Regions from separate parts of the Streptomyces sp. CNP082 genome, predicted to be linked through region 3. Evidence: riboswitches for the same ligand, from Rfam matches in the RefSeq annotation. Region 3 holds a riboswitch; each other region holds the start of a gene.
The links. Region 3 has a riboswitch for cyclic di-AMP ahead of B124_RS04135 (transglycosylase SLT domain-containing protein). Riboswitches for the same ligand answer to the same signal wherever they lie in the genome.

Region 1: linked by a shared signal. The riboswitch ahead of B124_RS16030 (M23 family metallopeptidase) and the one ahead of B124_RS04135 (transglycosylase SLT domain-containing protein) in region 3 are both predicted to bind cyclic di-AMP.
Region 2: linked by a shared signal. The riboswitch ahead of B124_RS17900 (transglycosylase family protein) and the one ahead of B124_RS04135 (transglycosylase SLT domain-containing protein) in region 3 are both predicted to bind cyclic di-AMP.

The regions. Positions count from the first base shown of each region.
Region 1 is NZ_JCANSZ010000017.1:15,230-22,480, reverse strand. Features, by position in the region: gene B124_RS16040 (cytochrome P450 family protein) at 262-1,620, shown strand; gene B124_RS16035 (cytochrome P450 family protein) at 1,617-2,888, shown strand; cyclic di-AMP (ydaO/yuaA leader) riboswitch at 3,239-3,381, shown strand; gene B124_RS16030 (M23 family metallopeptidase) at 3,393-4,523, shown strand; gene B124_RS16025 (VOC family protein) at 4,788-5,153, opposite strand; gene B124_RS16020 (putative endonuclease domain-containing protein) at 5,194-6,195, opposite strand; gene B124_RS16015 (PrsW family intramembrane metalloprotease) at 6,335-7,251, opposite strand, start outside.
Region 2 is NZ_JCANSZ010000020.1:63,602-70,852, reverse strand. Features, by position in the region: gene B124_RS17910 (FtsB family cell division protein) at 17-484, opposite strand; gene eno (phosphopyruvate hydratase) at 626-1,909, opposite strand; gene B124_RS17900 (transglycosylase family protein) at 2,249-2,881, opposite strand; cyclic di-AMP (ydaO/yuaA leader) riboswitch at 2,958-3,122, opposite strand; gene B124_RS17895 (transglycosylase family protein) at 3,332-4,378, opposite strand; gene B124_RS17890 (cytochrome P450 family protein) at 4,477-5,751, opposite strand; partial or broken gene B124_RS17885 (nucleoside triphosphate pyrophosphohydrolase) at 6,239-7,251, opposite strand, start outside.
Region 3 is NZ_JCANSZ010000003.1:272,405-279,655, forward strand. Features, by position in the region: gene B124_RS04105 (L-serine ammonia-lyase) at 1-825, shown strand, start outside; gene B124_RS04110 (hypothetical protein) at 995-1,255, opposite strand; gene B124_RS04115 (DUF7848 domain-containing protein) at 1,365-1,784, opposite strand; gene B124_RS04120 (helix-turn-helix domain-containing protein) at 2,130-2,972, shown strand; gene B124_RS04125 (DUF397 domain-containing protein) at 2,969-3,178, shown strand; gene B124_RS04130 (ATP-binding protein) at 3,356-3,943, opposite strand; cyclic di-AMP (ydaO/yuaA leader) riboswitch at 4,345-4,505, shown strand; gene B124_RS04135 (transglycosylase SLT domain-containing protein) at 4,509-5,249, shown strand; gene B124_RS04140 (glycosyl hydrolase) at 5,370-6,851, opposite strand; gene B124_RS04145 (arabinan endo-1,5-alpha-L-arabinosidase) at 7,020-7,251, shown strand, end outside.

The DNA of each region.
Region 1 (7,251 bases), on a different contig from region 3:
CGTACGGGCGTGCCGGGCGCGGCAGATGAGCCGGGTGAGCCGTTGACCGCGCCGGACGAGCCGTCCGCCGCGCCCGGTGCGCCGGCGGACGGGCCGGGTGAGCCGGCCGGCGTGGCGGCCGGGCGGAGCGTCCTGCCGGAGGACTGGTTCCGTCCGGAGCCCGCCGACTCCGAGCCCGCGAACGCCCCTGAGCGCGGGGACGGCTCCGAGTCCGCGGACGACTCCGAGCCCGCCGACGCCCCGGCTCGTGCCGGCACCCCGGTGTCCGCCGAGCCCGCCGGCACCCCGGCGTCCGCCGCGGGCCACGAGCCCCCCGCCGGCTGCCCCGCGCACGCCGGTGCCGCCACCGGCCCCGTACCCCTCAGCGGCCCCCGCTTCCACACCGACCCGCGCGACCTCTACCGCGAGATGCGCCGCGACCACGGCCCCGTCGTCCCCGTCGAGCTGCCCGGTGACGTCCCCGCCTGGCTCGTCATCGGCTACCGCGAGCTGCACCAGGTCACGTCCGACCCCGACCTCTTCCCGCGCGATCGCGGCCTGTGGAACCAGTGGGAGAAGATCCCGCCCGACTGGCCGCTGCTGCCGATGGTCGGCCAGGTGATGCCGTCGGTCCACTTCACCGCCTCCGCCGCCGACCACCGCCGGCACGCCGTCATGGTCAGCGCCGCGCTGGAGAGCGTCGACCCGTTCGACCTGCGCCGGCACTGCGAGCAGCTCGCCGACATGCTCATCGACTCCTTCTGCTCCCGCGGCAGCGCCGAACTCGTCGGCGACTACGCGGTCCCCCTGCCCGTGCTCGTCCTCGCCCGGCTCATCGGCTTCCCCGACGCCGAGGGACGGCAGCTCGCGGCGGTGCTCAACGAGCTGGCGGACGGCGGGCCCGGGGCGCTCAAGGCGTACGAGACGTTCGTCTGGCACATGACGCGGCTGGTGGCCGCGAAGCGGCTCACGCCGGGCCAGGACGTCGCCTCGCGGATGCTCGCCGACCCCATGCACTTCACCGACGAAGAGGTCATGCTCGACCTCAAGGACACCACCGCCGCCGGCTTCCTGCCCACCGCCGACTGGATCGGCAACTCCATCCGGCTCATGCTCACCGACGACCGCTTCGCCGCCGCCCTCGGCGGCGGGCGGCACAGCGTCGGCGAGGCGATGAACGAGGTGCTGTGGGAGGACACCCCGACGCAGATACTCGTCGGCCGCTGGGCCGCCCGCGACACCCGGCTCGGCGGGCGCCACGTCGGCGCGGGCGACCTGCTGCTCCTCGGCCTCGCCGCCGCCAACGACGACCCGGAGATCCAGCAGGCGCTGGGCGGCGGACACGGGGGCGCCTCCGGCGGCTACGGCGGCGGCTACGGGGGCATGGGCGTACCCGCGCAGGCGGGCAACAGCGCCCACTTCGCCTTCAGCTACGGGGACTTCCGCTGCCCCTTCCCGGCCCAGGAGATCGCTGAGATCATCGCCCGGACGGGCCTTGAGGTGCTTCTCGACCGGCTGCCCGACCTGGACCTGTCCGTGCCCGCCCGGACGCTGGTGCGGCGGCCGTCCGCGTTCCTGCGCGGAATGACCGCTCTGCCGGTCACCTTCACTCCCGTACGCGCTGCAGGAGGTCATCCGTGAACTGCCCGCACGCCGCCGAAGCCGCCGCCACCCCGACCGGCCCGGGGGCCCTGCCCGAGCCGCTGGCCATCGACCCTCTCGTACGCGACCTCGCGGGCGAGACCGCGCACCTGTGCGCCGCCGCGCCGCTCACCCGGATCGAGTTGCTGGGCGTGCCCGCGTGGACCGTCACGCGGCACGCGGAGGCGCGGCAACTGCTCACCGACAACCGGCTGGTCAAGGACATCGGCGCCTGGCGGCTGTGGCGGACGGGCGAGGTCACGGCCGAGTGGCCGCTGATCGGGATGGTCAACCCGGGCCGCTCGATGTTCACGGTCGACGGCGCCGAGCACCGGCGGCTGCGCGCCAAGACGGCGCAGGCCATCACGCCGCGGCGGCTCGACGCGCTGCGCCCGGTGGTCGAGCGGGTGACGGCCGAACTGCTGGACGCCCTGGAGGCCGCGGCAGCCGAAGGCGACGGGGTGGTCGACCTCAAGGAGGTCTTCGCGCAGCCGCTGCCGATGCGGGTGGTGTGCGCGCTCATGGGGGTGGCGGAGTCGGAGATTCCGCGGCAGATGCGGCTGTGGAGGGCCTTCTTCTCCATGCTCACGCCGCAGGACGAGCGGCTGGCGGTCATCGCGGAGCTGGACCGGGTGTTCACGGACATGGTGCGGCAGAAGACCGCGGCCCCCGCCGACGACCTCACGAGCGCGCTGATCCTCGCCGACGAGGGCGGCGAGCCGCTGACCGAGGAAGAGGTCGTCGGCAATCTGAAGTCGATGATCGCGGCCGGGCACGAGACCACGATCACGCTCCTGCTCACCACCGTGCGCGGGCTGCTGACCCACCCCGGGCAGCTAGCCATGGTCCGGGACGGCACGGTGACGTGGGAGACGGCGATCGAGGAGGCGCTGCGCTACGACCCGCCCGTGACCCACCTGCTGATGCGGTTCGCGACGGAGGACATCGAGATCGCCGGCACGGTGATCGAGAAGGGCGAGGGCGTCGTCATCTCGTACCGCGCGATCGGGCGCGACGCCGGGCACCACGGGGCGGACGTGGACGCCTTCGACGTGGCGCGGCCGACCCCGATCCGGCACATGACCTTCGGGCACGGGCCGCACATCTGCCCCGGCGCGGCGCTGTCGCGGCTGGAGGCGGCGGTGGCGCTGCCGGCGCTCTTCGCCCGCTTCCCGGGGCTGCGGGCGGCGGTGCCGCCGGCGGAGATCCGCAACCTGCCGGTGCTGACGCAGAACGACCTGGAGTCCTTCCCGGTACGGCTCGCCTGACAGCTTGCCTGACTCGCCTGACAGCCGTCCTGCCCGGGGCGGGGAACGCGCTGAGGGCCGCCGCCGGGCCCCGTCTCACGTACACGCTCCGTAATGGAACAGCGCCCCTCCGCATAACAACTGATGCACGATCAGCTAACGACCGGACCGCACGGCGCGCGACCAGCGCGTCAACTTGTCCGTTTCTGCGGTCTCATGCCCGGATCATCCGCGGTAAAGCGCAACTGAATAACCGGAACGACTTGGAATCGAACGCCGTCGTCCGCTAGCGTTCGGTAACGCAGCGCGGTCGTCACTGCCGCCGCAAGAGGCGGCACCGTGCGCCGTCGCCGAATCCCGAACGTGAAACAACTGCAGCAACGGCAACACCTAGGGAACCGGGGAACCACCACCTTGGGGTGAATCGGGCCAACCTCCGCCAGGAGACGGCCCGTAGGAGACCTTCCTGCTCCGAACCCGTCAGCTAACCCGGTAGGCGAGAAGGAAGGAAAGGAGTACGCCTTCGTGGCGTCCTACAGGTCTGAGCCTGGCTACGGCCACGGCTATGACGATTACGGCTACGACGGTTATGCGTCCGGCGGCCCGGCCCCCGAGGGGTATGCGCCCACCGGCTACGCCGCCGAAGAGCCGATCGACGAAGTCTTCCCCGAAGACGACCTTCCCTCTCGCGGTCGCCGCCGCCTCGCCAGGCAGCGCGGCGGCAGCATGGCACGCAGCGGTGCCGTACTCGGCGTCGGCGTCTTCGCCGCCGTCGGCGCGGGCAGCGTGGCGACGGCGCAGGAGAAGCCGCCGGTCGCGATATCGATGCCCGACCAGGTCGACGCCGTCGCGAGCGGGATAAGCGCCCAGCTCCCCGACGCGGAGAGCCTGCCGGGCGTCGGCGAGCTGATACCGGACCAGGAAGAGCCCGCCACCGACGTCACCGTCGTCACCACGGCCCCGCTCACCCAGGTCAGCTACGCAAGCGACGCCGGCTCCGAAGCCGCCACCCCGACCGCCGACTCCGGTGAGGCCCTGCGCGCGCGCATCCTGGAGCAGGCCGAGCAGCAGCAGGCGGAGGCCGACGCCTCGGCCCGCGCCGCCGCCGAGGCCGAGGCCGCCGAGCAGGCGGCCGAGGAGGCCGCCGAGGCGAAGGCGGAGGAAGAGGAGCGCCAGCGCCGCCTGGAGGAGGAGCGCCGCCGCAAAGCGGAGGAGGAGGCCCGCCGCAAGGCGGAGGAGGAGCGCCTCGCCAGGCTCGCCGCCAGCTATGTCGCCCCGCTCGCCAACTACACGCTCACCTCGACCTTCGGCGAGGCCGGCGACATGTGGGCCGCGGGCCACACCGGCCAGGACTTCGCCGCCTCCACCGGCACCCCGGTCAAGGCCGTGCACGGCGGCACGATCACCGAGGCCGGCTGGGCCGGCTCGTACGGCTACCGCATCGTCCTCACCCTCGAGGACGGCACCGAGATCTGGTACTGCCATCTGTCCTCCATCATCCAGTCTTCCGGCGAGGTCACGACCGGCGACGTCATCGGGCGCGTAGGCGCCACGGGCAACGTCACCGGCCCGCACCTGCACCTGGAGGTACGACCCGGCGGTGGGGACGCAGTGGACCCCCTCGCCTGGCTGCGCAACAACGGCGCCCCGGTCTGACCGACGCGGCGGGCCCAGCAGCCCCGGCCCCGCGGCCGGGACACGCCCCCGCCCCACGGACCGCACGCCCCCATACACCCCTTTCCCACGTCTCCGGCGTGCCCGGACGCACCTTCCCCCGTGGCGTCCGAGTGCGCAACGAGACCGCCGGCGGCCCTGGTGGCCGACCCCCCGACACCAGGGCCGTCGGCACTTCCCCGGGAGCTGCCTTCCTCGGAGCTGCCTTCCCAAGAGCTGCCTTCCCGAGAGCTGCGGGCCCGGGACCTACTCCCCGGGCCCGCAGAGACAGAACGGATGCCCCGCCGGATCGGCGAACACCGGGCAACTGCCGCCCGCTTCGGAAAGCCGCGTGGCCCCGAGCCGCAGCGCCAGCTCGCCCGCGGCAGCCGAGTCCTCGACGCCGAAGCAGATGTGCATCTGCTGGGGATACGTGCGGTCGAGGTCGGGCCAGAGCGGCGGCCGATAGCCGGCCACTTCCTCGAACGCCAGCCGTGGAAAGCTGTCTTCGTCCTTGGCGATCACCATCCAGTCGTCACGAAGGATGCGCATGCCGAGCAACCGGGTGTAGAAGTCGGCAAGCTCGCGGGCGTCGGCACAGTCGAGCACGATGTTTCTGACGTAGGCGTCCATGGCGGCCACCCTGCCACGCGCCGCGGACATCCCCGGAGGCTCACGCAGCAGCCGTGCCGGCAGCCGCACCCGCAACAGCAGCGCCACGGGAGTCCCCGGCGGCGAGTTCACCCAGGGTGGCGCGGATCGTGTGGATGATCCGCTGGGGCCGCTCGAAGACGTCGGCCGCGGTGAACCGCAGTATGCGCCGGACCTCGGGACAGCGCCCCAGGTCGTTGAAGCGCTCGACGTCCGCCAGATGAGCGGCCCGGCCGCCGTGGAAGGCGTACCCCTCGATCTCCACGACGAGCCCCACCGCCGGGAAGAAGAAATCCACCCGTATCCGCCGGCCGTTGGGCGCGGTGAAGGGCACTTGGCTCAGCGGCCGTAACCCGGCGTCATGCATCCGCAGCCGCGCCACTGTCTCCGCGGGCGACCCGGAGCGCGGATCGACGAGCGCCAGCCGCCGCCGCGCCTCGACCACGCCCCGCCGCTGCCCGGCACCGGCGACGGCTTCGGAGACCGCGTGCAGATCGGTCACCTGCTCCCGCCACCGCCGCGGCCCCTCGCCCCCGAGTGCCAACGGCCGCTGGGACAGCGCCGACTCCACGGCCACGAGCGCCGCGTCCCGCTCCGCCGTGCGCAGCAGGTCCACCAGAGTCCGCACGGCGCTGGTCACCCGCAGCCCCGCCACGGTGACGATCTCCGCCTCGCTCACCGCGGTCCGGTGCAGCACGCACCCGTCGGGAGCCTGCCCCCGCGCCCGCACATGGGTGAACTCGGGCCGCACGGCCAGCACTTCGATCCCGAACAACAGGGCAGCCGCACTGTGACTCACCACCAGCCCGGGCCGGCCGGCCTGCGCCGCCCGTAACCGCAGCCGCAGATCACCGGCCCGCCCGGGCTCCACCCATACCCCGGCCCTGACCTTCCGCCACCCCTCCCTCCGCAGCCTCCGCACGAGCACCCCGGACGACCACCCCGCCGCCAGAGCCTCGGCACACACCAACACGCCGCCATTCATCGCCGCCAACTCGTCCAGCGGCCTCGGTTCCCCCGTCATGCCGCCATGCTCTCGCGGATTTCCAAATTCCGCTTCCGCCTGTGGATAAGTCCCGCTCTCGCGGTCCTCCCACAGGTCAGAGACGGTCACAGCACCCCGGAGGCCGCGTCCTCCACGCGCTGTTCCGTTCGGGACTCGGTCAGCCGCGCGGGAAAAGCGCGGGGACAGGGCCGCCGGGAGGCGGGGGCCAGGGGTGGGGGAGGGGTGCGGGCCTGGGGTAGAGGTGGTGGGGCGGGGCGGTGGTGTAGGCGGCCCTGGTGAGGGCGGGCTGGGCCAGGGCCTTGTGCGACCACATGCCGGCGAGCAGCGCCTGCTCGCGTTCCGCGAAGTCCGGCGCCGGGCGGCCTCGGGCGGCCTGGGCGCGCAGCAGGGCCAGGGCGGTCGCCGAGCGTTCGTAGTCGGCGACCGCACGGCGGGCGTCGTCGCCGTGTGCCTGGCCGGCCAGGGTGCGGGCGAGCTTGCGGGTGCGCAGGGAGGAGAGGGCCACCGGTTCCGCGGGGACCAGCCAGCCGGCGTGGGCGTAGGCGGGGAGCTGGTCCCGTATCGTGCGGAGCTTGCCGCCGCGTGACCAGACCGCCAGCCACACCAGCAGCCCGAACACCGGCGCCATGACGAAGGCGTACGCGCCGAGGAAGACGAAGCCGTTCATCACCGCCGAGCCGTTCCACAGCGAGTGCAGTGAGATCGCCAGCAGCAGGCCGGCCACCGGGAAGAGCACGCGGCGTATTCGCTGACGGGCGAGCGTCATCGCCGCCAGGCCGAAGCCCAGGCCGGCCATCGCCGTGAACAGCGGGTGCGCGAACGGGGAGAAGACGACGCGGGCCAGGAACGTCACGGTCACCGTGGCCACGGGGCCGGCGTCGCCGAAGGTCTCGTTCTCCGTGTACGCCCGGCCCAGGTACAGGATGTTCTCGGTGAACGCGAAGCCCGTGCCGACGAGCCCCGCCAGCACCAGGCCGTCGACCAGGCCGTGGAAGTAGTGCTTGCGGAAGAGGAACAGCAGCAGTATCGCCGCCGCCTTCGCCGTCTCCTCCACCACCGGCGCCACGACCGCCA
Region 2 (7,251 bases), on a different contig from region 3:
CGCGTACGTACGCGCCTCAGCGCCGGCCGTCCGCGGCGTCCAGGCCGTCCCACAGGTTCTCGTACCACGGCCTGTCCGCCGCCTCCCCCGCGTCGCCGGAGCGGGCGGAGCCGGTGCCGTCGCGCATCAGGTAGCCGGTCTCGCCGGGCAGCACGTAGTGCAGGTGCTCGCGGGCCTGCCGGCGCACGTACTCCGGGTCCTGCCAGCGCGCCTTCTCGTCCCGCAGCTCCGCCACCCGCCGCTCGGCCTGCGCCTTCTCCCGCTCCAGCTCGTCGATCTCGGCGCGCTGGGCGACGTACTGGCGCAGCGGGTACGCGAGCGCCACCACCAGCGAGCAGACGACGAGCGCGAGCAGCGCCGCCCGCCCCGTCAGCCGGCTGCGCCGCGGCGGACGCGCGCGGTAGACGCGCTCGGAGACCCGGCTGACGGCCTGCTCGCCGAGCAGCTTGAGCCGGGTGGTGGTGGAGAAGCGCTCCCTGGCCATGTGCGTTCGCGTCCTCCTCCCCGGCTCCCCGGGCGGCGTGCGGTGGTCGGCCCCGGTCGCACCCTACGCGGTGCGGCCGGGGCCGGGCGGGTCCGACGCCGATGCCGTACGGGCGGGCTGTCGTACGCCGTACGGGGCGGGTCAGCCGTTCTTGAAGCGGGGGAAGGCGCTGCGGCCCGCGTACTCGGCGGCGTCGTCGAGGATCTCCTCGATGCGCAGCAACTGGTTGTACTTGGCGACCCGCTCGGAGCGGGCCGGGGCGCCGGTCTTGATCTGGCCGCAGTTCGTGGCGACGGCCAGGTCGGCGATGGTGACGTCCTCGGTCTCGCCGGAGCGGTGGGACATCATGCAGGTGAAGCTGTTGCGCTGGGCCAGCTCGACGGCGTCCAGGGTCTCGGTGAGCGAGCCGATCTGGTTGACCTTGACCAGCAGCGCGTTCGCCGCGTTCTCGTCGATGCCGCGCTGCAGCCGCTCGGGGTTGGTGACGAAGAGGTCGTCGCCGACGATCTGGACCTTGTCGCCGAGCCGCCCGGTCAGCACGTGCCAGCCGGCCCAGTCGTCCTCGAACAGCGGGTCCTCGATGGACACCAGCGGGTAGTCGGTGACGAGCTGCTCGTAGTACTCGGTCATCTCGGCGGCGGAGCGGTCCTTGCCCTCGAAGACGTAGACGCCGTCCTTGTAGAACTCCGAGGCGGCGACGTCGAGCGCGAGGGCGACGTCCTGGCCGGCGGTGTAGCCGGCCTTCTGGATCGCCTCGACGATGAGGTCCAGCGCGGCCCGGTTGGAGTCGAGGTTCGGCGCGAAGCCGCCCTCGTCGCCGAGGCCGGTGGACAGGCCGCGCTCCTTGAGGACGGCCTTGAGCTGGTGGTAGATCTCCGCGCCGCACCGTACGGCCTCGGAGAACGACTCGGCGCCGATCGGCGCGATCATGAACTCCTGGATGTCGACGTTGGAGTCCGCGTGGCTGCCGCCGTTGAGGATGTTCATCATCGGCACCGGCAGGACGTGCGCGTTGGGACCGCCGAGGTAGCGGAACAGCGGCAGGTCGGAGGCTTCGGAGGCGGCGTGCGCGACGGCGAGCGAGACGCCGAGGATGGCGTTGGCGCCGAGGGACGACTTGTCGGGGGTGGCGTCGAGGTCGAACATCGCCTGGTCGATGAGGCGCTGCTCGGTGGCGTCGTAGCCGACGAGCTCGGGGCCGATCTGCTCGATGACGGCGAGCACGGCCTTTTCCACGCCCTTCCCGCCGTAGCGGGCCTTGTCCCCGTCGCGGAGCTCCAGGGCCTCGAAGGCGCCGGTGGAGGCGCCGGACGGCACGGCAGCACGGCCGGTGCTGCCGTCGTCGAGGCCGACCTCGACCTCGACCGTGGGGTTGCCGCGGGAGTCGAGAATCTCTCGGGCTACGACGACGTCGATGGACGGCACGGTGTCTCCTTCGGAGGGATTCGCTTTCGCTACGTGTTCCGCCCTGAGCCTAGCCGCCCCGGGTGACACCCCCGGTGCGCACCCGGCCGCATTCCGCGGTACGAGACGGTACGAGCCGGTACGAGCCGGTACGAGGCCGTACGGCCCGGGAGCCGCGCGGGGCGGCCGGCCGGGTTGCGGTACGGCGCGGTCGCCCCGGCCCGCGCACCGGACGGGCCGGGACGACCGCGGCGCAGGGCGGCGGCGTACGGGGCGGCGGGGGGCCGCGCCAACGGGGCGCGGGCGGGCCCACGGGCCGTCCGCCCCCGGGTACGGCGCGGCCCGCCCGCGCGCGCCGGGCTAGTCCAGCTTCAGCTTCTGGCCCGGCTGGATCAGGTCCGGGTCCTCGCCGACGACCGACCTGTTGTCCTCGTACACCTGCTGCCAGCTCTCCGCACCGTGCCGCCGGGCGATGTCGTCCAGGGTGTCGCCCTCGCGGACCTCGTAGTAGAAGCCGCGGAAGACCGTGCGGGAGTCCGGCTGCGTCTGCTCGCCGGTGCCGCGGCCCTCCGTGCCCTGCGGCGCCGCTTCCTGCGCCTGCGGTCCGGTCTCCGGCAGGGGCTGCGGCAGGGTCTGCGGCCGGCTCTCCTGCGGCGCCGCCGCGCCGTCGGCGGTCAGGCCCGCGCGCGGGCCGCAGTTGGGCCACGCGCCCGGACCCTGCATGGCCAGCAGCCGCTCGGCGGCGGCGATCTGCTGCTCCTTCGTCGCCAGGTCGGCGCGCGGGGCGTAGTCGAGGCCACCGGCGGCTTCCCAGCTCGACTGGGAGAACTGGACGCCGCCGAAATAGCCGTTCCCGGTATTCGTCGCCCAGTTCTTTCCGGACTCGCAGGCGGCCACCCGTTCCCAGGTATCGATCGGCGCCGCGGTGGCGTTTTGGGCGCCGAGCACCGGCAGCCCGATCGCGGTTCCGGTGGCGCCCACGAGAACGGCCATGCGGGAGTGCGTGCCAACGCGGGCCTGTGCGGCGGGGCGGCGGTGCTTACCCGTTCCGTCAGGAAGCAGCATGATGCTCTTTTCTCACCGACGCCTGCGAGGTGAGCTGTCGGGTGCGGGCTGTGAGTGCCCGGCCGTACGTCGAGCGTGCGGCTTGACCCCAAGCCGCCCGGTCCGCCTTCTCGTTGGACCGGAGCGGCGCTTACCGTGGGTCCCCCGCTCCTGTCAGCGGTGCTTCAATGCACAGGTGGCCCGGGTGAACGCCGACAGGATTCGGCGTGAGGCGATCACCGGGGCTCGCGTTGGCGAGCGATGTGACGGTAAGCACATAGGCGTGTGCGATTCAAAGACCTCGCAAAGTGCCGCGCCCGGTTTTCCGTCCTTCAGGTAGCCCGGTCAGCCGATTACGTCAAATATGACTAATCTGCGCCGACTTCACCCGCCAGTTGTTCAGTTCCCGCTCAATTCGAGTTCCTGACCAGGCTTGATGTTGTCGGGATCCGCACCGAGGGAGTTCTTGTTTCCGTCGTACAATTCCGACCATCCGCCTGTCAGTGCATGCTCACTGGCAATTTCCGAGAGGGTGTCACCCGGTCGGACGGTATAACTCCGGTCGCCCGCCGCGGTGTCGCCGCTTTCCCGGTCACCGTCGCGCTTTTCCACCTCGCCGGGGATCTCGGCGATCCACTCGCGGCCGGGGTCGGGCACCTCGGTCGCGTCGGGCCCCTGGGTGGCGCCGGGGGTCTCGACGGCCTCGCGCGGGGCCTCGGGGATGCCGGGCGAGAGCGGGGTGTCGGACGGGGAAGGGGACGCGGAGGCGTCCGGGGCGCGGTGCCGGCCGGAGGCGTCGGAGGCTTCGGAGTCCCCGCCGGTCCATTCGCCGGAGCCGCCGTCGCGCTCGGCGGGGTCCTGGGTGCCGCGGTGCTTGCCGCCGCCCTCGGCGGACCGCCCGGTGTCGCGGTCGTCCCCGTCCTCGCGGCTGTCCTCGCGGTCCGTACGCCCGTCCTCGTCCCTGTCCTCGCGCTGGGAGCCGTCCGAAGCGCCCGGCTCGGGGGCGAGGGTGGGCGGCGTGGAGGGCGGCAGCGGCAACTCGGCGCCGGGGTCGACCTCCGGCACCGCGTCGTCGCCGGGCAGCCCGGCGTCGTCGGCGCACTCCGGCCACGCCTTGTCGGCGCCCATGCCGGCAAGGATGCGTTCGGCGACGGTGATCTGCTGCGCCCGGCTGGCGAAGTCGGGCTGCGCGGCGAACTCCTCGCCCCCGTACTCCTGCCACATGTCCATCGTCAACTGCAGGCCGCCGTAGTACCCGTTGCCCTCGTCGGCGCTCCACAGGCCGCCGCTCTCGCACTCGGCGACCCGGTCCCACGTGCCGGCGTCGGCGGCGCTCGCGCCGCTCGCGCCCAGCAGCGGCAGGGCGAGTGCCCCTGTCGCACCGGCCGCGACGACGAACGCGGGGGCCTGGCGGGGACGTCGGTGGCGTCCGTTACCCGAGCGCATGCGAGTGCCTTTCGTTCCCGGTGTGTTCGAACCAGTGGCCGAACCTAATACCGAACCGCCCACGATCACAAGTTGATCGCCTGAGAGTTACGCGCAGATCACAGTGAACTGCCGAAGCGCACCGGCAGGGTCCGAAGACCGCGCATGATGAGCCCGCCGCGCCACCGCAATTCGGACGTCTCGACGGCGAGCCGCAGGTCGGGAAGGCGGCGCAGCAAGGTACCCAGGGCGGTCTGCGCCTCCAGGCGGGCGAGGGGGGCGCCGAGGCAGTAGTGGATGCCGTGGCCGTAGCCGACGTGCTGATTGTCACGGCGGGAAAGGTCCAGGGTGTCGGGGCCGGCGAAGCGGGCGGGGTCGCGGTCGGCGGCGGCCAGCACGACGAGCACGGGGTCGCCCACGGCGACGCGCTGCCCGCCGATCTCCAGCGGCTCGGTGGCGAACCGCCACGTCGCCATCTCCACCGGGCCGTCGTAGCGCAGCAGTTCCTCCACCGCGGAGGGCAGCAGCGCGGGCTCGGCGGCCAGCCGGGCGCGCTCGGCGGGGTGGGTGAGCAGGGCGTACGTGCCGTTGCCGATCAGGTTGACGGTGGTCTCGAAGCCGGCGAACAGCAGGATGAACGCCATGGCGGCGGCCTCGTTCTCCGTCAGCTTCTCGCCCTCGTCGGAGGCGCGGATGAGGCCGGAGATCAGGTCGTCGTCGGCGCGGTCGCCGTGCCCGAGGGCCGCGCGCTTCCTGTGGATCAGCTCGGCGAGGTACGCGCGCATCTTCTTCACGGCGCGGGCGACGCCGCCGCGGGTGCTCTTGCCCTGGTTCCGGGGGTCCGGGGGGCGCCCCCCGGGCTGATGCAGCATCACCCCTGCCCAGTCGCGGAAGTCGTCCTGGTCCTCGGCGGGGACGCCGAGGAGGTCGCAGATGGCGTAGATGGGGAGCGGGAAGGCGAACTCGTGGATGAGGTCGGCCTCGCCGCGGTCCGCGAAGCCGTCGATGAGGCGGTCGGTGAGCTCCTGCACGCGCGGCGCGAACGCGGCGACGCGGCGGGGCGTGAACGCCTTGGAGACCAGCCGGCGCAGCCGGGTGTGGTCGGGCGGGTCGATGTTGAGCAGGTGGGTCATGAGGCCGGCGCTGCGCTCGCCGGGGATGCCGGTCTTGTCGCTGTGGTGGTGCGCGGGGTTCTTGGACAGCCGGGGGTCGGCGAGGGCCTGGCGGGCGTCGGCGTAGCGGGTGACGAGCCAGGCGTCGACGCCGCTGGGCACGGTGGTGCGGTGGACGGGGGCGTGGGTACGGAGCCAGGCGTACGCGGGATAGGGGTCGGCGGCGAAGTCCCCGCTGAAGAGGGCGGGTCGCGGACCGCTGCCCGCGTCGGGACCGGACACGTCAGCGACCACCGGAGGGGCGGCGGGAAGCGCTCCCGGGGGCGCCGCCCGACGGGCTGCCGGGAGCGCCGCTGGTCCCGTCGGCCCCGGTGGTTCCGCCTCCGGCGGGGCGGTACGGATCACGTACGGCGCCCGCGGCGCCCGGCGTAGCAGCGTCGCCGCGGACGGCCGTCCCGGCGGCGTCAGGACTGCCGGCGCTGCCGTTCGCAGCGGGTGGCGGTGCTACGGATCCCGCCGGCCCGCCCGCACCGTCAGCACCCGTCGGCCCGTCCCCGCGGGACTCCGCGGCGCCCGCGGCATCCGAGCCCGGCTCCGCGCCGTATGCGGCGGGCGGCGGCGCCGAGCCCGCCGGACCGTCGGCGCCGCCCGCGCGGGGCTCCGCGGCGCCCGTAGCGGACTCTGTGCCCCTCGCGGCGCCCGGCGCGGCAGCGTCACCGCCGGATGCGGACGGTTCGGCGCCGTGGGAGCCGGGGGTTGATGCCTCGGCGGTCGCCTTCTCGGCAGCGCGGATCGCCTCGCGGTACGCGCGTGCCGCCGACCGCAGCGCCGCCTCCGGGTCGACCCCCTGCGCCTCCGCCCGCAGGGCCACCGCGAGCAGTTCCGCGCCGAGACGGGCCGCGGGCTCGCCCGCCGCCGGCGGCGCCGCGCCGCGGTCGCCCGGCGCGGCGGCGCCGGCGTCGTCCTCGGCACCGCCCGGCCCGCCCGCTGCCGTACCGCCGGACCCCAGACCGGTCCGCGGACCGCCGGCCTCGTCCGGCCCCCCGCCGTGCTCCCGCACACCGGGCTCCGCCGCCCCGGGCGCCGCCACGTGCAGGCCCGCCGTGCGGGCGCGGCCCGCGAGCTTTGCGACCAGCGACAGCGCCGGCTGAGCCAGCGGGACGCCCTCCGTGACCGACGTGCGGCGCTTTTCTATGGCCTTCTCGCGCAGCCAGTGCTCCCTGACGTCCGCCGGGGTCTCGGCCACCGCGTCGCCGAAGACGTGCGGATGGCGCCGTACCAGCTTCTCCACCAGGGTGCCCGCCACGTCGTCGACGGAGAACGGCTCCTCGGTGTCGTCCTCGGCGATCCTGGCCTGGAAGACGACCTGCAGCAGCACGTCCCCCAGCTCCTCGCGGACCGCCTGCCTGTCCCCCGCCTCGATCTCCTCGACGAGCTCGTACACCTCTTCCAGGCTGTGCTTGACCAGCCCTTCGCTCGTCTGCCCGCTGCTCCAGGGGCACTCGCGCCGGATCCGGTCCATCACCTGGACCACGTCGATCAGCCGCGCCCCCGGCACGTCGTACGACCCGGGCAGCAGCTCCAGCGACGGCATCTCCACCCGCCCCGAGCCCGCCAGCCGCGCCAGGTCGTCCGTCAGCCGGGGCTCGCCGTCCGCGCCGGCGACCACGACGACGGTCGCGCCCGCGGCGCAGGCGTCGACGAGTTCGTAGGCGTCGGGCTCGGCGGTCTCCACCTCGACGCCCGCCTCGCGCAGGTACGGCAGCTGAGGATGCGCGGCGT
Region 3 (7,251 bases):
GAGACGGGCCTGTCGCTGTCCTCGCTGATGCTGGAGAACGAGCGCGCCTGGCGCACGGAGGCGGAGATCCGCGCCGGACTGCTGGAGATCTGGCGGGTCATGCGCGAGTGCGTCGCCCGCGGCACCACCCGCGAGGGCATCCTCCCCGGCGGCCTGAAGGTCCGCCGCCGCGCCGCCGGCGAGGCCCGCCAGCTCCGCGCTGCCGGCGACCCGGCGGCGCACGCGATGGAGTGGGTCACCCTCTACGCGATGGCGGTCAACGAGGAGAACGCCGCCGGCGGCCGGGTCGTCACCGCTCCCACCAACGGCGCGGCGGGCATCATCCCCGCGGTCCTGCACTACGCGGCGGACTTCCTCCCCGGCGCGGACAGCCGCGCTGGGGAGGAAGACACCGCGGTCCGCTTCCTGCTCGCGGCGGGCGCGATCGGCATGCTCTTCAAGGAGAACGCCTCCATCTCCGGCGCCGAGGTCGGCTGCCAGGGCGAGGTCGGCTCCGCCTGCTCCATGGCCGCCGGCGGCCTCGCCGAGATCCTCGGCGGCACCCCGGAGCAGGTGGAGAACGCCGCGGAGATCGGCATCGAGCACAACCTGGGCCTGACCTGCGACCCGGTCGGCGGCCTGGTGCAGATCCCGTGCATCGAACGCAACGGCATGGCGGCGGTCAAGGCGATCACCGCCGCCCGTATGGCGCTGCGCGGCGACGGGCAGCACTTCGTCTCGCTCGACAAGGCGATCAAGACGATGAAGGAGACGGGCGCGGACATGAAGGTCAAGTACAAGGAAACCGCCCGCGGCGGCCTCGCGGTCAACGTGGTGGAGTGCTGACGACCGCCTTCGGTTCAGTCAGCCCGACGGCGCAGGGTGGGGGTGGAGGGCGAATGCGTGCGGGTGGGCAAAGTTCGGCCCTCGGGGCCGATTTGGGCCGAATTGAAGGGGGTGTTACCGCGAGTTACGGCCGGATCTCTCCGCGGCGGGTGCGCGCCGTGGGTCGGATTCAGTGCGGATGTCGCCGGATGGCGACGTTGGCGGCTGTCACCCGCTGCTCGTCGAGGTAGATGCGAGCCCTGGTCCGCGCGTTGACGAGCCTGGCGCATCGCACGCACCCGGGCGTGGGGGTGGCATCGCTGGCGTACGTGGCACGCTCGGGCAGGAGGGCCGGCATGCGCGTGTCGTAGCGGTACGTCACGGCCGTCGCCGGACGCGTCTGGCCGGCAGCGCGGACGTCGGAGACGTACGACGCGGCTTGGGCCGGCACCCCGGGTGCGCGTAGACGACCGACCCGCCCCCGGACTCGCCGGCCTCGCCCACGGACTCCACCGGATGCTGCTCGGTGCCGAGTTGGCCGCAGTGAGTGCAGTAACGCATCACGGTCCCTTCTTTCGGATCGCGGGCGGGTAGCCGCGCCAGTCCGGCGCGTTGCCGAGGCTCGCGGTGGCCGGCCGCTGGCTGAACGGCTCCAGGCCACGGTGAGGCTCGTCCCGCTGGGGCCCGTCCTGATCGCGGAGAGGCGGTGAGCCGGACCCGCACAGGCGGCCCTCCCGCGGCCCATGCGACAAGGGCGGGGGCTGGCTGGTGTGCTCGGGGTGCTCGCGCAGGTGCCGGAACGTCCACGCCTGCGCCCCGGCGTCATCGGTGATCCGCGCCGACTCCGCACCGCACTCCGTGTCGTCGCACGTCAGCGCGAGACGTCGGCACTTGCCCCTGACCGGCGAGGCGTCGTCGTCCAGACCGGGACGCAGAGTGCAGCCGACGAGGTGGAACACGCGGCCGGCCGCCCCGGTCACAGGTACTCCCCCCGGCTACGGGCGTTGCGCCGCCGGTTCTCGGCGCGCAACCGCTCTATCGGCTCCGCGGATCGGACGTACTCGGGCTCCGCCGTCCACGGGGCCCCGCCGCACACCGGACGCAACAGCCAGTGCGAACCGACGAGACCCCGGAACTCCCCAACCCGACCACGGTGGGTGTCCACCATGAGTGTGCCGGGTTCCGGGACACGGGCGGACTTCTGGCCGTCTGGGGGTACGTTCTGCACAGACACCGCCGCTCCTCTCCGTAGTGGGTCCACTACCAAGAGGTCACAGGGTGGCTTAGCGTGAGTAAGCCTTCAACGTTCCAGCACCGGAAGGAACATGGTGGTCAACCGTAAGGAGTTAACCCCTGAAGCGAGCCCGGAAGCGGCGTACGGCGCACGATTGCGCAGCGTGCGGGAGGGTCGGGGGTGGCTGCAAGATGAACTGGCCGCGCGGATCGGATACACGGGACGACACGTCTCCGGGGTGGAAACTGCCCACAAACCGCCAACCCGCCGGTTTTCAGTGGCCGTTGACGCCGCGTTGGGAATCGAGGGAACGGCCGATTCGTTCGAACGTGAGTGGGGGGAGATCAAACACGGCAGCCTGCTGGAGGGCTTCCCGGAGTACGTCGCGCACGAGGGACGGGCGGTTGAGATCCGGCTGTTCAACGTGGGCATCATCCCTGGCCTGCTGCAAACACCGGAGTACGCGCAGGCCCAGGAAGACGGCCATGTCGAGCGTGGCTCGATCACGCCCGAACAGGCAGCGGAGCGGGTCGCGTTCCTGGCGGAGCGCCAAGCGGCGCTGGTGCGGCCTCGGCCGCCGATGATGTTCGTCGTCATGGATGAGAGCTGCCTCCGCCATGCTGTGGGAGGCACGGAGATCATGGACGCGCAGCTTCAGCGTCTCGTCGAAGTCGCCACCCGTCCCAACTGGATCCTCCAGGTAGCGCCCTTCGGCATCGGCGCCCGGCGTGCGTTCAACCTCCCGGTCAATCTGCTCACCCTTGCCGACCGGTCCGTGATCTGCTACGCCGAATCCCAGTCGAAAGGACATCTGGACCGGGAGAGCGCCTCCGTGCTGCCGATGCTGACGGCCTACCATCAGTTTCAGGGCGAGGCGCTGTCCCCGGCGGCGTCCGTGGCCATGATCAACCAGTTACGAAAGGGCACCCCGTGACGACCGAATCCCCCCGCTGGTTCACGTCCTCCTACAGCGGCAACGGCGGTGACTGCATCGAGGTGGCCGTCAACCTCGCCGCCTCACGCGGCGTGGTCCCCATCCGCGACTCCAAGAACCCGACGGGTCCCGTACTCGACATCCGCGCCGACGCGTTCGCCTCCTTCGTGACGAGCGTCAAGGCCGGAGAGTTCGGCGCCGTCTGACCTCGCAGACACACAGAGACCGCCCTGTCCTACGGCTGTTGACCGCGGGACGGGGCGGCTCTTCTGTGTCATCCGGCGCTGCCGGACCAGCCGGCGGCGAGTACAGCGGCTACCGCCGCGAGGACAACGACACCACGGTCAGCGGGGTGGAGCGCTGACGGCCACCGTTCGGTTCCGTCAGTCCGACGGCGCGGCCGTCTCCCACAACGCGCTGATGGGAACGGCGCGGAAACGCGGACCGAAGGGGAGCGTCTGCCCTCCGGTGTAGAGCACGATCCCGGTCAGCAGGTCACTGCCGAGGCGGTCGGCGAGATGCCGCAGCCCGCGGAAGTCCTCGGCCTTGACGGTCGAGGCCGCCTTGACGTCGATCGCGACGACCTGGCCACGCCTGTCCTCCAGCACGATGCCGACCTCGACCTTGTCCTTGGTGCGGTAGTGGTACAGCTCGATGGGCTGTGCGGCCCAGGTGAGCTGGCGGGCGATCTCCATCGCCGCGAATCCCTCCAGCAGCCCGCCGAGCGGACCGGCGGGCTGTCCCAGAGCCGCGGCGTCCAGCCCGAGCAGATTGGCCGCGATACCGGAGTCGACCATGGCGACCTTGGCCGTGCCGACGGCCCGGGTGCTGAGGTTGCGGGACCAGGCGGGGATGCGCTTTATGAGGAAAACCTCCTCCAGCAGCCCCAGATAGCGCTTGATCGTCGGCTGTGGAAGGCCGAGCTCGTTACCGAGATTTCCTTTGGTCAGTTGACGCCTCGTTCTCCGCACAAGCGAGCGGTTCCCTCTTCAGATCGGGACGCTGACGAGATCGAAGATCCATGCGAACACCGGCTGCTGTGGACCAAGAACAAGCCGACTTGTCGGATATTCCCTGACGTCACTCCGTACCATTTGATTAATTCGCCCCGATCGCCCCATCATGCACTCCAGGCCGATCGGACCTCCTGTGTCCGGTGATGCGAATCACGTTCGGCCGCGGCGCACCGGCAGTGGAATTCACAGTTTCCTTGTTCCGCACGCGAGTTGCCCTCCTCTTCGATTTCGGCAGCGGCACTCAACCGGTCTCGGAGCCCGTCTCGCATTGCCCAGACGGTTTCCGCGGCTTGTCCGGACCGGAAAGGCATGCTTAAGTCTGCGCCAGCCGGATGGACGCCGAATCCTGCCGCCACCCGGAACCTTTCCCTAACCACACACGGCAGGAGCGGGGGACCCATAGGTAAGGTGCCGTTCCGTATTCCGGAACGGCTTGGGGTGAAGTCGCACGGTCGTGCGGCCGGGCATCTCCCGCCCGAACCCGACAGCTCACCTCGCAGGCGCAGGAGGAGAAACACCCATGCCTGGTAAAGGTAAGCACCGCCGTCCCAAGCGGCGACTGATCAGCCGTGGTGTCACTTTCGCCGGTGTCAGCGGCGTCGTGATCGCCGTCCCGCTGATCGGCGCGTCCTCGGCCTCCGCGGCCGGATCGGCCCCGCAGTCCACCGTACGCGCCGACGTCACCGCCGCGGGAACCGCCAAGGCCGAAGCGACCACGTATGTCACGGTCGCGGGAGATTCCCTGGCGAAGATTGCCGAAGAGCAAGCCGTGCCCGGCGGCTGGCAGAAGTTGTACGAAGACAACCGCGAGGCCGTCGGCGACAACCCGCACTTCATCCTCCCAGGCCTCGAACTCGCGCTCGGCGCAAAGGCCGACACGAGCGACTCGACGGATTCCGACTCGGGCACGAAGGCGGCCACCGCCTCCGTCACGGGCTACCCGGACAACCTCGACGGCTGGATCAGGGAGTCGCTCGACATCATGGCCGAGCACGGCATCGCCGGGACCTACGACGGTATTTACCGCAACATCATGCGTGAGTCCGGCGGCGACCCGCAGGCCATCAACAACTGGGACTCCAACGCCGCGGCAGGCACGCCTTCCAAGGGCCTGCTCCAGGTCATCGCTCCCACCTTCGTGGCCTACCACGTACCCGGCACCTCGACCGACAGCTTCGACCCCGTGGCCAACATCACCGCCGCGTGCAACTACGCGGCCGACCGGTACGGGTCGATCGACAACGTCTACGGTCCGTACTGACACAACCGGAGAGCGCCGGTGTTCCCACCGGCGCTCTCCGCGGCCTGCGGCACGCCCCACCGCACGAGGACCGGCAGCGGATCCGCCAGGCCCGGGAATGCCTCCTGCGCCGACCTGGGTTCAGCCGGTCCGGGCCGGGGGGTGGGAGCGCCAGTCGCCCAGTTCGTCGAGCGTGATGACGTAATCGTGCGCGTACACCTCCTGGAGGAACGGCAGCGGGTTGTGCTCGCCGTCGTCGATGAACTCGCCGCTCCAGGTGGTGAACCAGCTCCAGTCCGCCTCGTACGCCTCAAGCAGGTCCGGGTCGGGGATGGAGCCCGTCTCGGTCATCGCGACGAGTTTCTCGTCGCCGACGAGGTCGACCAGCTTGTCGTACGTGCCGCTGGCGGGGCCGTGGTCGCCGACCGGGGGGTAGGTGTCGGCGCTGATGACGTCGACGACGTCGTCGCCGGGGTACCAGGCCGGGTCGACGGAGTTCCACACCCAGATGAGGTTGTGCAGCCCGTGGTGGCCGGTCATGCGCTCGTACATCAGCCGCCACAGCTCCTTGGCCGGCTCGGGGCCCTTGGCGCCCCACCAGAACCAGCCGCCCTCGGCCTCGTGCAGCGGGCGCCACAGCACCGGGACGCCCGCGTCCCGCAGCCGCTTCAGCTCCGCCGCGATGGCGTCGATGTCGCGCAGCAGCAGCGCGTACTCCTCGGACTGCGGGTCGGCGAGCGCCGCGGCCACGTCGAAGGTCGTCGCGTCGGTGTAGAAGCCGCGCCACCACTCCTTGCCGGGTTCGTCGATGAGGCCGGCGGGGGCGTTCCAGTGCCAGGTGAACGTGGTGATGCCGCCGCGTTCGTCCCAGTCGAGGGCGTTCTCGACCTCGGTGGAGGTGGTGCCGCGCTCGACGCGGCTGGGTGAGTAGTCCATCATGTCGTGCCCGGCCACGGCCGGGGCGCGGCCGACGTTCTCCTCCAGCCAGCGGATGGACGCCGCGTCCTGCTGGCCGCTGAGGATGTGCTCGCCGTAGCCCGCGGCGAGGTAGCCGAGCAGCGCCCGGGCCTCGGGAGTGGCCTGCGGGTCTACGGGGACGCCGGAGACCTGGTGCGGCGGACGGGGCTCGCTCGGGCTGAGGCTGATGGCGTCGATCTCGTACCAGCCCCAGTTGTTCACGATCGTGATCGTGTCGGGGCCGTCCTGCAGCATCACCTTGCCGGCGGCCACCGTGCTGAAGGTGTCGGTGGCGGCGAGGGTGACGTCGCCCGCGCCCTCGCCGTTGAGCCGCAGCGACGCGACCTTCTGGCCGTACGGGGCGCGGTAGTGGATGGTCAGGTCGTGGAGCCCGGCCGGGCCGTCGGGGACGGTGACGGTGACGGAGTCCTCGGCCGCGTCGAAACCGGCGACGTAGCCGGTGCCGGAGTAGCCGGGCGCGGAGGATTCGACGACGGTGCCGTTCAGTCGGCCGTCCTCGGCCTCGTAGACGACGGGCTGGGCGGCGGCGCCGGCCTCGCCGGCCGCGGCCTCGGCTCCCGTGCCGGCCGAGAGCAGGGCCGCGAGGAGCGCGGTCAGGACGAGGAGCGCCAGCGCGGGCGTGCGGCGGAGCGGGGGCTGGGTCACCGGGGGGTCTCCTGCCGGGGCGTGGGGGTGTGTGCACGGGGAATATTGGGAGCGCTCCCAATATCCTGCTCTTGCGTAATGGCCGCGTCAATGTATCGGCGCTACGCTCTGCGCAGCATCACGAACGTCGTGCGATATCCCGAACATCTTCTTCGGCGGGAGGCACCCGTGACCCGAACCCCCCACCACGACCACGCCGCCGGCCCGCCGCCCGGCGCGTCCCGGCGCCGGCTGCTCCGCGGCGCGCTGGCGACCGGCACCCTGGCAGCCGCCTCCGTCGCCGGCGCCTCCGGGCTGCGCCCCGCGCCGGCCGGCGCCGCCCCGGCCGCGTACCCCTTCCCCGGCCTCGTGACCGGGGACACCCGCGTGCACGACCCGTCCGTCGTCAAGCGGCCCTCCG